Linked DNA regions of Cupriavidus necator N-1. The protein of the gene in region 2 interacts with the protein of the main gene of each other region in a pairwise test. Links are inferred from orthologs where the notes say so. Each region holds a gene or a part of one and is shown on either strand. Other genes may lie near its edges.

Region 1 (2,997 bases), 230 kb from region 2 along the record:
GTCGAAATCATCCTGCGCATTCCGTACCACGATGACGCGGCGGATGATGTCGTTGAGCAGGCGGCAGAACAACGCCAGCATCGGGCTGCTGCAGGCGTCGGCCAGGCGGTCGTGGAACAGCAGGTCGGCTTCGCGCCGCTCGTTCCAGTCCGTGCTGCCGCCATGTTCCGGGTGGCTCAGCCCGACCAGGGCTTCCAGATCGGCGATATCGGCATCGGTCAAGCGCAAGGCGGCGTTGGCTGCCAGCTCCGGCTCAACCGCGCGGCGCAGGGCGTACAGCGTGACGATGTCGACCGACTGGAAGTACAGGAAGTTGGACACTGCCTCCAGGCATCGCTCATAAGGCGGCTGCGTCAGAGTGGCACCGCCGTTCGGCCCCGTGCTGACCTTGACCAGCCCCTGCGCCTGCAGCGAGGCAAGCGCCTCACGCACCGTCCCGCGTGCGACGCCCATCTGTTCGATCAACGCTGCTTCCTGCGGCAGCTTGTCTCCGACATTCTGGTGCGTCTGCACGATCCAGCGCTTGATATCGTTGACTACCTGGTCCGAACGCTTCACGCGTCTGCTGCCCTCTATCTGAGGAGTGGGCTTGGAGTCCATCGCTTCGTATTTATGATCATAATTACTATGATTATGGTGAAGGACTGGGCTTTTCCTATGCGGGTATTCCCGGCGGCGGGGCGAAAAGCTGATCAGGTCGCAGCATGTCGGGGGACATGGAGGTGTCGGACCTGCCGACATTCGCACTATCCGGGCGCACACCGGCGAACGAAATCCGTCGATTCGGCCCATGGGCCTGGAGAGGCGCTTTGCAGTGGCCTATACCTGAGGCAAGCCAACCATCTTGATCACGAGGTATCCCATGCACCACGCCCTCCCGCCCAACGACGACCCCAACGCCATGGCCTACTGGCGCGCGCGCCGCATGGTGCGTGCCCTGCGCGGCTGGTACATCCACCTGCTGGTCTACGCTGTCGTCAATGGCTGGCTGTGGTTCCGCTTTTTCTACTTTCCCTCGCCGCGGTGGTCGCACTATGCCAGCACCGGCTGGCCGTGGCCGCTGACCACCACCCTGGCCTGGGGCCTGGCGCTGGCGGTGCATGGGTTGCTGGTCTGGACGCGGCTGTCGCGCCGCGGACGTGACTGGGAACAGCGCAAGATCCAGGAATTCATGGATCGCCAGTGAATCCCTCAGCCGGCGGCGCAGTGGCGCCGCTGGCTGCCTTACATCTGCCGGAAACGATGCATGTAGGCGCGCGATACCGGCAGTTCGGCTTCGCTGTCGCGCATCCGGACAAAAAGCCGTCCCGACTCATCGCGGCGCGTGCCGGCCACGTATTCCATGTTGACGATGGACGAGCGGTGGATCTGCCAGAACACCTCGGGATCGAGGCCGGCAATCAACTCCGCCAGCGGTGTGCGGATCAGGTGTTCGCCATCGCGGGTATGCACGACCACGTACTTGTCGTCGCTCTGGAAGTACATCACCTCCTGGATCGGCACGTGGCTGGTGGTATTGCCACGGCTGGCGCGTACCCAGCGCAACTGGCCACCGGTTTCCGCGCGCGGCTGGGCGCGCGTGAGCTGGTTCAGTAGCTGTGCCAGTTCCGGCAAAGGCGCCGCTTCCTGCAACGCCTTGCGCAGCCGCTCGATGGTGCGGCCGAGCCGTTCCTCGCTGACCGGCTTGACCAGGTAATCGACTGCCGCGCGCTCGAACGCATCGAGCGCGAATTCGTCATAGGCCGTGACGAACACCAGCCGCGTATCGGTTTCAATCCCTTGCGCCACCTCCAGGCCGGACAAGCCGGGCATCTTGATGTCGAGGAAGGCTACGCTCGGCGACAACCGTGCGATGGCGTCGGCAGCTTCGATGCCGTTGGTCGCCTCGGCAACGATCTGCAGTTCCGGCCAAAGGCGTTCCAGCTTGCCGCGCAGATATGCGCGCAGGTGCCCTTCATCGTCGGCAATCAGGGCAGTGGGCGTCATAGGGCGTCTCCGTTTCAGAATGCACGCGGCAGCGGGATTTCAATCAGCACGGCGGTGCCGGGCGAGCGTTCTTCAATGCGTACGTGGGCGTCACCGTCATACAGCACAGCCAGCCGTTCACGCAGGTTCGAAAGCCCGACGCCGGCGCCGGCCGAGGGGCGAAAGCCCATGCCATCGTCCTCGATGGTTGCGAGCATGCGCGGGCCGCGCCGCTCAAGCCGGACCAGCAGCCGCCCGCCTTCGATCTTGGGCTCCAGCCCATGCTTGATCGCATTCTCGACCACGGGCTGCAGCAGCATCGGCGCCAGCGGCATCGATTCGAGTTCGGGTTCGACATCGACCGAGTAGTGCAGCCGGTCCCCCATGCGGATGCGGATCAGCGCCAGATAGTCTCGCAGCAGCTTCGCCTCCTGCGCCACCGTGCCTTGCGTGGCGCGGCTGGCTGCAAGCGATGCACGCAGGTAGGCGATGAAATGCTCCAGCATGAGCGTGGCCTTCTGCGGCGCTGGCTCGATCAGGCTGACCACGTTGGCCAGCGTGTTGAACAGGAAGTGCGGTTCGATCTGGGCCTGCAGCAGGCGCATGCGGGCTTCGACCAGCTGCTTCTCCGTCGACAGCGTGCGCACCTGTTCCTGCGCCATGTATTGCGCGATCTTACGTTCTTCCCACTGCCGCCCGAGCAGGCCGACGCGCCCCCAGGTCATCACGCCGTGAATCGCCAGGCCGATGCCCCAGCCCATGAGCGGCCCACCGGACCACGGCCGATGCGGCGATCCCACCAGATGGAAGCCGATCAGCAATGCATTGACCGCCACGTAGACCATGGCGTGCATATAGAAGAAGCGCAGCGCGCGCACGCGGCGGCGGGCGTCTTCGTAGGCGCGCTGCTCTGGGGCGGATCGCCAGATGCGGGAGTCTGGGGAGTGCACGGGCGGGTGGCTGGGGGCGGAGATAGCGGGAGGTTACCACTGCGATCCGGGCTCTGACATGGGGGTGGCGGGAATCGACGGA
Region 2 (3,114 bases):
AGCGTGGCGGCATCGGCGATATTGCGCTGCTGCGCCCAGACTGCCGCGCCAATGGCGCCGGTCAGCTGCATCGCGCGGGCGGTGCCGTGCGCCAGCTGCGCGGCGATGATCAGCTTGCTGGCCGCGTCGCCCGATACCGGGAAGAACGTCGGCTGCGGATGCAGCGGCAGGTCCAGGAATTCGCTCCAGCGCGCCAGCTCCACCAGGCGGTAGGCCTGGCGCTGGGGCGGGCGCTGCGACAGCGGCAGCCCGCCGGAGACGGAAAACACCTTACCCAGGTCGCACGGCTTCAGGTTCACCTGCGCGCCATGGCGTTCGGCGATGGCGGCAAAGCGCGCATGGCCCAGGTAGACGAACGGCGACTGCGGCGTCAGGTAATAGTCAACCAGCTTGCTCATTTCGGTTCCGCAACAGGATTGGCAACAACAGACCGGGCGCCAGGCTCAGAACGGCTTGACGACCACCAGGATCACCACCGCCAGCAGCACCAGCACCGGCAGCTCATTGAACCAGCGATAAAACTTGTGCGAGCGCGTATTGCGCCCCGCCTCGAACTTGCGCAGCAGCACGCCGCAGCCGTGGTGGTAGCCGATCAGCACCAGCACCAGCGCCAGCTTGGCATGCATCCAGCCCTGCCCCGCGCCGCGGCCGATGCCGTAGCCCAGGTACAGCCACAGCCCGAACACCACCGCCGGCACCGCCAGCATGGTCATGAAGCGAAACAGCTTGCGCGCCATCAGCAACAGGCGCTGTGTGCTGGCGGCGTCGGTTTCCATGGCCAGGTTGACGAAGATGCGCGGCAGGTAGAACAGGCCGGCGAACCACGAGACCACGAAGACAATATGCAGCGCTTTGACCCAGAGCATCGGCAGAGAGACGTTCGAGAACGATTGTTATTGTTGTTGGCGCGCGAGCGTCAGGTGCGGATCTCGCCGTGCCCGAATACCACGTACTTCAGCGACGTCAGCCCTTCCAGCCCGACCGGGCCGCGTGCATGCAGCTTGTCGTTGGAGATGCCGATTTCCGCGCCCAGGCCGTACTCGAAGCCATCGGCAAAGCGCGTCGAGGCATTGATCATCACGCTGGCCGAATCGACCTCGCGGATAAAGCGCATGCCCGCCGAGTAGTTCTCGGTGATGATCGAATCGGTATGGTGCGAGCCGTATTCGTTGATATGGGCGACGGCCTCGTCCAGTCCGGCCACGGTCTTGATGGCGAGGATCGGGGCCAGGTATTCCAGGCGCCAGTCTTCCTCCGCGGCATCGACCAGGCCGGTGAAGCCCGCCGCTTCCAGCGTGGCGCGGGTGGCCGGGCACACGCGCAGTTCGACGCCCTTCTCCTGGTAGATGCGGCACAGCGGCGGCAGCGCGGCGGCGGCGATGTCCTGCGACACCAGCAGCGTCTCCATGGTGTTGCACGGCGCATAGCGCTGCGTCTTGGCGTTGTCGCAGACGCGCACGGCCTTGTCCAGGTCGGCAGCGGCGTCGATATAGACGTGGCAGATGCCGTCCAGGTGCTTGATCATCGGCACGCGCGCTTCTTCCATCAGCCGCGCGATCAGGCTCTTGCCGCCGCGCGGCACGATCACGTCGACGTATTCGGTCATCGTGATCAGCCGGCCCACGGCAGCGCGGTCAGTAGTCTCGATCACCTGCACCGCCTCGGACGGCAGCCCGGCCGCGGACAGGCCCTCGGCCACCAGCGCCGCCAGCGCGGTGTTGGATTCGATTGCTTCGGAACCGCCGCGCAGGATGGTGGCGTTGCCCGACTTCAGGCACAGCGCCGCGGCGTCGATGGTCACGTTCGGGCGCGACTCGTAGATGATGCCGATCACGCCCAGCGGCACGCGCATCTGGCCGACCTGGATGCCGGTCGGGCGGAACTTCATGTTCGAGATCTCGCCGATCGGGTCGGCCAGGGCGGCGATCTGCTCCAGGCCCGCGGCCATGGTGGCGATGGCCTTGTCCGACAGCGTCAGGCGATCGATAAAGGCGGCGTCCTGGCCGTTGGCGCGGGCGCGTTCAACGTCACGCGCGTTGACCGCCTTGAGCTTGTCGGCATCGCGGCGGATGGCAGCGGCGATGGTCAGCAGCGCGCGGTTCTTGTCGGCCGTGGAGGCACGCGCCATGGCGCGCGACGCGGCGCGGGCCTGGCGGCCGACGCGGTCCATGTATTGGTTGAGGTCGAGCTCGTTCATGTCAGTGGCCCTGGGGTGGTGGCCGTCAGTGTGTTTTCCGTCCCCCCGCCGCACGCGGCGGGGGAAGCAAACCTGTGGAGTTGCGCGTTCAGCGCGCGATCATCAGGGCAAGCTGCTGCAGCCCGTCCCATGGTTCCGCCGGCAGCGGGCTGCCGCCCGGTGGCGGCAGGTCCGACAGGCCCTTGACCTGGCGGTCCAGCCGCGCCGCCAGCGCCAGCGCCGCGTCCAGCCTTGGCTGCGCCAGGCGCTGCGCGGCCTGCGGCACCAGCCGCTCGCGCGGGCCCCAGACGCGCAGCTCGCGCATCAGCACGCCCGCCGGCTTGCCGGCCGCCAGCCCTTGCCGGACCTTGGATAATACGCGAATTTCCTCGGTCAGCGCCCACAGCACCAGCACTGTGGCCTCGCCCTCGCCGCGCAGCCCTTCGAGCATGCGCACCAGCCGCGGCACGTCGCCAGAAAGCATCGATTCAGACAGCTTGAAGACGTCGTAGCGGGCCACGTTCAGTACCGCATCGTGCACCTGGTCGAAGGTGAGTTCGCCGGGCGGGTACAACAGCCCCAGCTTCTGGATTTCCTGGTGCGCCGCCAGCAGGTTGCCCTCGACCTTGTCGGCGATAAACTGCAGCGAACGCCGGCCAGGCTCGCCGCCCTCGACGCGCTGCTGCTGCAGCGATAGCCGCTCGCCGACCCAGGCCGGCAGCCGGGTGCGGTCCACGGAGTCGACCTTGATCGACACGCCGGCGCCTTCCAGCGCCTGGAACCAGGCCGACTTGGACGCGGCAAAATCCAGCCGCGGCAGCGTCACCAGCAGCACCACGTCGGGCGACGGCTGGGCGGCCACGGCGCGCAGCGCCTCGCCGCCGTCCTTGCCGGGCTTGCCCGACGGGATGCGGAGTTCAACGATCTTGCGGTCGCCG
Region 3 (3,152 bases), 1.0 Mb from region 2 along the record:
ATGTACCCCTCACCCGGGCACGAAGAAAGTCTCTTGCGACGAACGGCGGGCACGGGGCGCGAACGGCACCGTGCCGGAGCGGATGGCGCAGGCCGGCGGCGCTCGGGTGCCCCCTGCGCCGCCTGGCCGCCGCCCGCGGTCAGGCCGGAATCAGGCCGCCAGGGCTTGGCGCTCTTGCTCTGAGAGCGCGCTGCTGACGGTGTCGGGCGACAGGTGCGGCGCGAACATGTTGATAAAGGCGTGCGCATAGCCGCGCAGGTAAGCGCCCCGCCGCACCGCCACGCTGGTGGTGTTGGGCGCGAACAGGTGGTCGGCCGAGATCCGCACCAGGCCGGAATCCTTGCGCTCGTCATAGGCCATCGAGGCAATGATGCCCACGCCCAGGTCCAGTTCGGCGTAGGTCTTGATCACGTCGGCGTCCAGCGCGGTCAGCACGATCTCCGGCTGCAGGCCGGCCTCGGCAAAGGCGCTGTCGATCTTGCGGCGGCCGGTGAAGCCGGCGTCGTAGGTGATGAGCTGGAAGCCGGCCACGTCTTCGAGCGTCGGCTCGGGCAGGCGCGTGAGCGGATGGCCGGGCGAGACCACCAGCACGTGCCGCCAGCTGTAGGCCTCGAACGAGGTCAGCCCGGCCTCGGTGGCCAGGGCCTCGGTGGCGATGCCGATATCGGCCTGCCCCGTCAGCAGCAGCTCAACGATATGCGTGGGAGACGCCTCCTGCAGTGCCAGCGTCACATGCGGGTATTCGCGGCGGAATGCCTGCACCACGCGCGGCAGTGCATAGCGCGCCTGGGTGTGGGTGGTGGCAACGGTCAGGCGGCCGGTATGGCGGCCGGCGTATTCGTCGCCGGCCTGGCGCAGGTTCTCGGCCTCAAGCAGCAGGCGTTCGACGATGCGCACGATCTCGCGCCCCGGCTCGGTCAGCCCGGTCAGGCGCTTGCCGTAGCGCTCGAAGATCTCCACGCCCAGTTCTTCTTCCAGCTCGCGGATCTGGCGCGACACGCCGGGCTGCGAGGTGTAGAGCGCATTGGCGACTTCGGTCAGGTTGAACTGGCGGCGCACCGCCTCGCGGATCGATCGGAGTTGCTGGAAGTTCATGTCGTCGCCTTTTCTTGTTGGGTGGACGTGGTACGCGGTTGCGTGAACACACGCAGCTGGCGCGGGCGCACCGCGAGCAGTTCGCCTTCGCGGAAGCCCGCGTGGCGGAAGCGCTCAAGCGGCAGCGCGACTTCGATCACGTCCTGATTGTCTTCGCGTTCGAGCTCAAGCTGCGCGACCGGGCCCAGCGTCAGCGCGCGGCGCAGCGTCACGGCGATGCCGTCGGCGCCGGGCGCGTAGCGCTCCAGGTCCAGGTCATGCGGGCGCACATAGGCCACCGCGTCGCCGGCGGTCTCATGGCCGCTGCCGACCACCGGCAGCACCGCTTCGCCGGTATGCAGCAGGCCGCCGCTCTCGCCCACCTCCAGCCGGCCGTGGAACAGGTTCACGTTGCCGAGGAAGCCGAACACGAAGGGCGTGGCCGGATGGTTGTAGACCGCCTCGGGCGAGCCGTACTGCTCCACGTGGCCGCGGTTCATCAGCACCACCTGGTCGGCCACTTCCAGCGCCTCTTCCTGGTCATGGGTGACGAACACGCTGGTCACGTGCAGTTCATCGTGCAGGCGGCGCAGCCAGCGGCGCAGCTCCTTGCGCACCTTGGCGTCAAGCGCACCGAAGGGTTCATCCAGCAGCAGCACGCGCGGCTCCACCGCCAGCGCGCGGGCCAGCGCGATACGCTGGCGCTGGCCGCCGGAGAGCTGCGACGGGTAGCGGTCGGCCAGCCAGTCGAGCTGCACCAACTCCAGCAGCGAACGCACCTTGTCGCGGATCTGCGCTTCGCTCGGGCGCTCGGCGCGCGGCTTGACGCGCAGGCCGAAGGCCACGTTCTCGAACACGCTCATATGCTTGAACAGCGCATAGTGCTGGAACACGAAGCCCACCTGGCGCTGGCGCACATGCTGATCCGAGGCATCGCGCCCGGCCAGCACGATCTGGCCCGCGTCGGCGCGCTCCAGGCCGGCGATGATGCGCAGCAGCGTGGTCTTGCCGCAGCCGGACGGCCCCAGCAGCGCGGTCAGCTCGCCCTCGTCGAAATCGAGCGAGACGTTGTCCAGCGCGACAAAGTCGCCAAAGCGCTTCTCTACGTTCTTGACCTGGATACTCATGATGCTTGTCCTTGCAAACTTGCCAGCGGCCGCTCGGGTGCAGCCTCTTCGGTTTCCTTGCGGGCGCGGAATTCCACCAGCGTCTTGATGCCGAGGGTGACCAGTGCCAGCAGTGTCAGCAGCGAGGCCACCGCAAAGGCCGCCGCGAAGTTGTACTCGTTGTAGAGGATCTCCACATGCAGCGGCATGGTGTTGGTCAGCCCGCGGATATGGCCCGACACCACCGACACCGCGCCGAACTCGCCCATCGCCCGTGCATTGCACAGGATCACGCCGTACAGCAGGCCCCAGCGGATATTGGGCAGCGTGATATGGCGGAAGGTCTGCCAGCCCGAGGCGCCCAGCACGATCGCGGCCTCTTCTTCTTCACTGCCCTGCGCCTGCATCAACGGGATCAGCTCGCGCGCAACAAAGGGGAAGGTCACGAAGATGGTCGCCAGCACGATGCCCGGCACCGCGAACATGATCTTGATGTCGTGCGCTTCCAGCCACGGCCCCAGCCAGCCCTGCGCGCCGAACAGCAGCACGTAGACCAGGCCGGAGATCACCGGCGACACCGAGAACGGCAGGTCGATCAGCGTGATCAGCAGGTTCTTGCCGCGGAAGTCGAACTTGGCAATGGCCCACGCCGCCGCCACGCCGAACACCACGTTCAGCGGCACCGCGATCGCCGCCACCGTCAGCGTGAGCTGGATCGCGGCGAGTGCGTCGGGTTCGATCAACGCTTCCCAGTAGGTCTGCACGCCCTTGCGCAAGGCTTCATAGAACACCGAGGCCAGCGGCACGAACAGGAACAGCGTGAGGAACAGCACTGCCACCGTGATCAGCGTGTAGCGCACCCACGGCGCTTCGCCAGTGGCGTCAAACCTGTGATGGGCCTGGGCGTTGGCTTGCCCGCCCAAGCGTCCCGCAACTGCGCCGGCCATGTCAGAACTCCTTGCCCGTGGCGGG

The links.
Region 1: the proteins of CNE_RS15095 (region 2) and CNE_RS16170 interact in binary tests that used the Escherichia coli proteins (3 or more experiments, as listed by UniProt). The link is inferred for Cupriavidus necator N-1 from one-to-one orthologs.
Region 3: the proteins of CNE_RS15095 (region 2) and CNE_RS10425 interact in binary tests that used the Escherichia coli proteins (3 or more experiments, as listed by UniProt). The link is inferred for Cupriavidus necator N-1 from one-to-one orthologs.

The regions. Positions count from the first base shown.
Region 1 is NC_015726.1:3,452,409-3,455,405, forward strand. What follows is about bases 106-2,950. They hold CNE_RS16170 (LytR/AlgR family response regulator transcription factor), read right to left. Parts: upstream 1,987-2,950; coding sequence 1,225-1,986; downstream 106-1,224. Other genes in these bases: CNE_RS16160 (FadR/GntR family transcriptional regulator), read right to left, coding at 106-558; CNE_RS16165 (2TM domain-containing protein), read left to right, coding at 863-1,186; CNE_RS16175 (sensor histidine kinase), read right to left, coding at 2,001-2,915. In the rest of the region: more of CNE_RS16160, read right to left, coding at 1-105. UniProt on the Escherichia coli protein: Member of the two-component regulatory system BtsS/BtsR, which is part of a nutrient-sensing regulatory network composed of BtsS/BtsR, the low-affinity pyruvate signaling system YpdA/YpdB and their respective target proteins, BtsT and YhjX.
Region 2 is NC_015726.1:3,217,919-3,221,032, forward strand. What follows is about bases 58-3,019. They hold CNE_RS15095 (glutamate-5-semialdehyde dehydrogenase), read right to left. Parts: upstream 2,198-3,019; coding sequence 917-2,197; downstream 58-916. Other genes in these bases: CNE_RS15085 (2-hydroxychromene-2-carboxylate isomerase), read right to left, coding at 58-398; CNE_RS15090 (CopD family protein), read right to left, coding at 444-866; holA (DNA polymerase III subunit delta), read right to left, coding at 2,286-3,019. Outside these bases: more of CNE_RS15085, read right to left, coding at 1-57; more of holA, read right to left, coding at 3,020-3,114. UniProt on the Escherichia coli protein: Catalyzes the NADPH-dependent reduction of L-glutamate 5-phosphate into L-glutamate 5-semialdehyde and phosphate. The product spontaneously undergoes cyclization to form 1-pyrroline-5-carboxylate.
Region 3 is NC_015726.1:2,213,139-2,216,290, forward strand. Bases 147-3,146 are described here. They hold CNE_RS10425 (sulfate/molybdate ABC transporter ATP-binding protein), read right to left. Parts: upstream 2,202-3,146; coding sequence 1,092-2,201; downstream 147-1,091. Other genes in these bases: CNE_RS10420 (CysB family HTH-type transcriptional regulator), read right to left, coding at 151-1,095; cysW (sulfate ABC transporter permease subunit CysW), read right to left, coding at 2,198-3,127; cysT (sulfate ABC transporter permease subunit CysT), read right to left, coding at 3,129-3,146. Also shown: more of cysT, read right to left, coding at 3,147-3,152. UniProt on the Escherichia coli protein: Part of the ABC transporter complex CysAWTP involved in sulfate/thiosulfate import. Responsible for energy coupling to the transport system.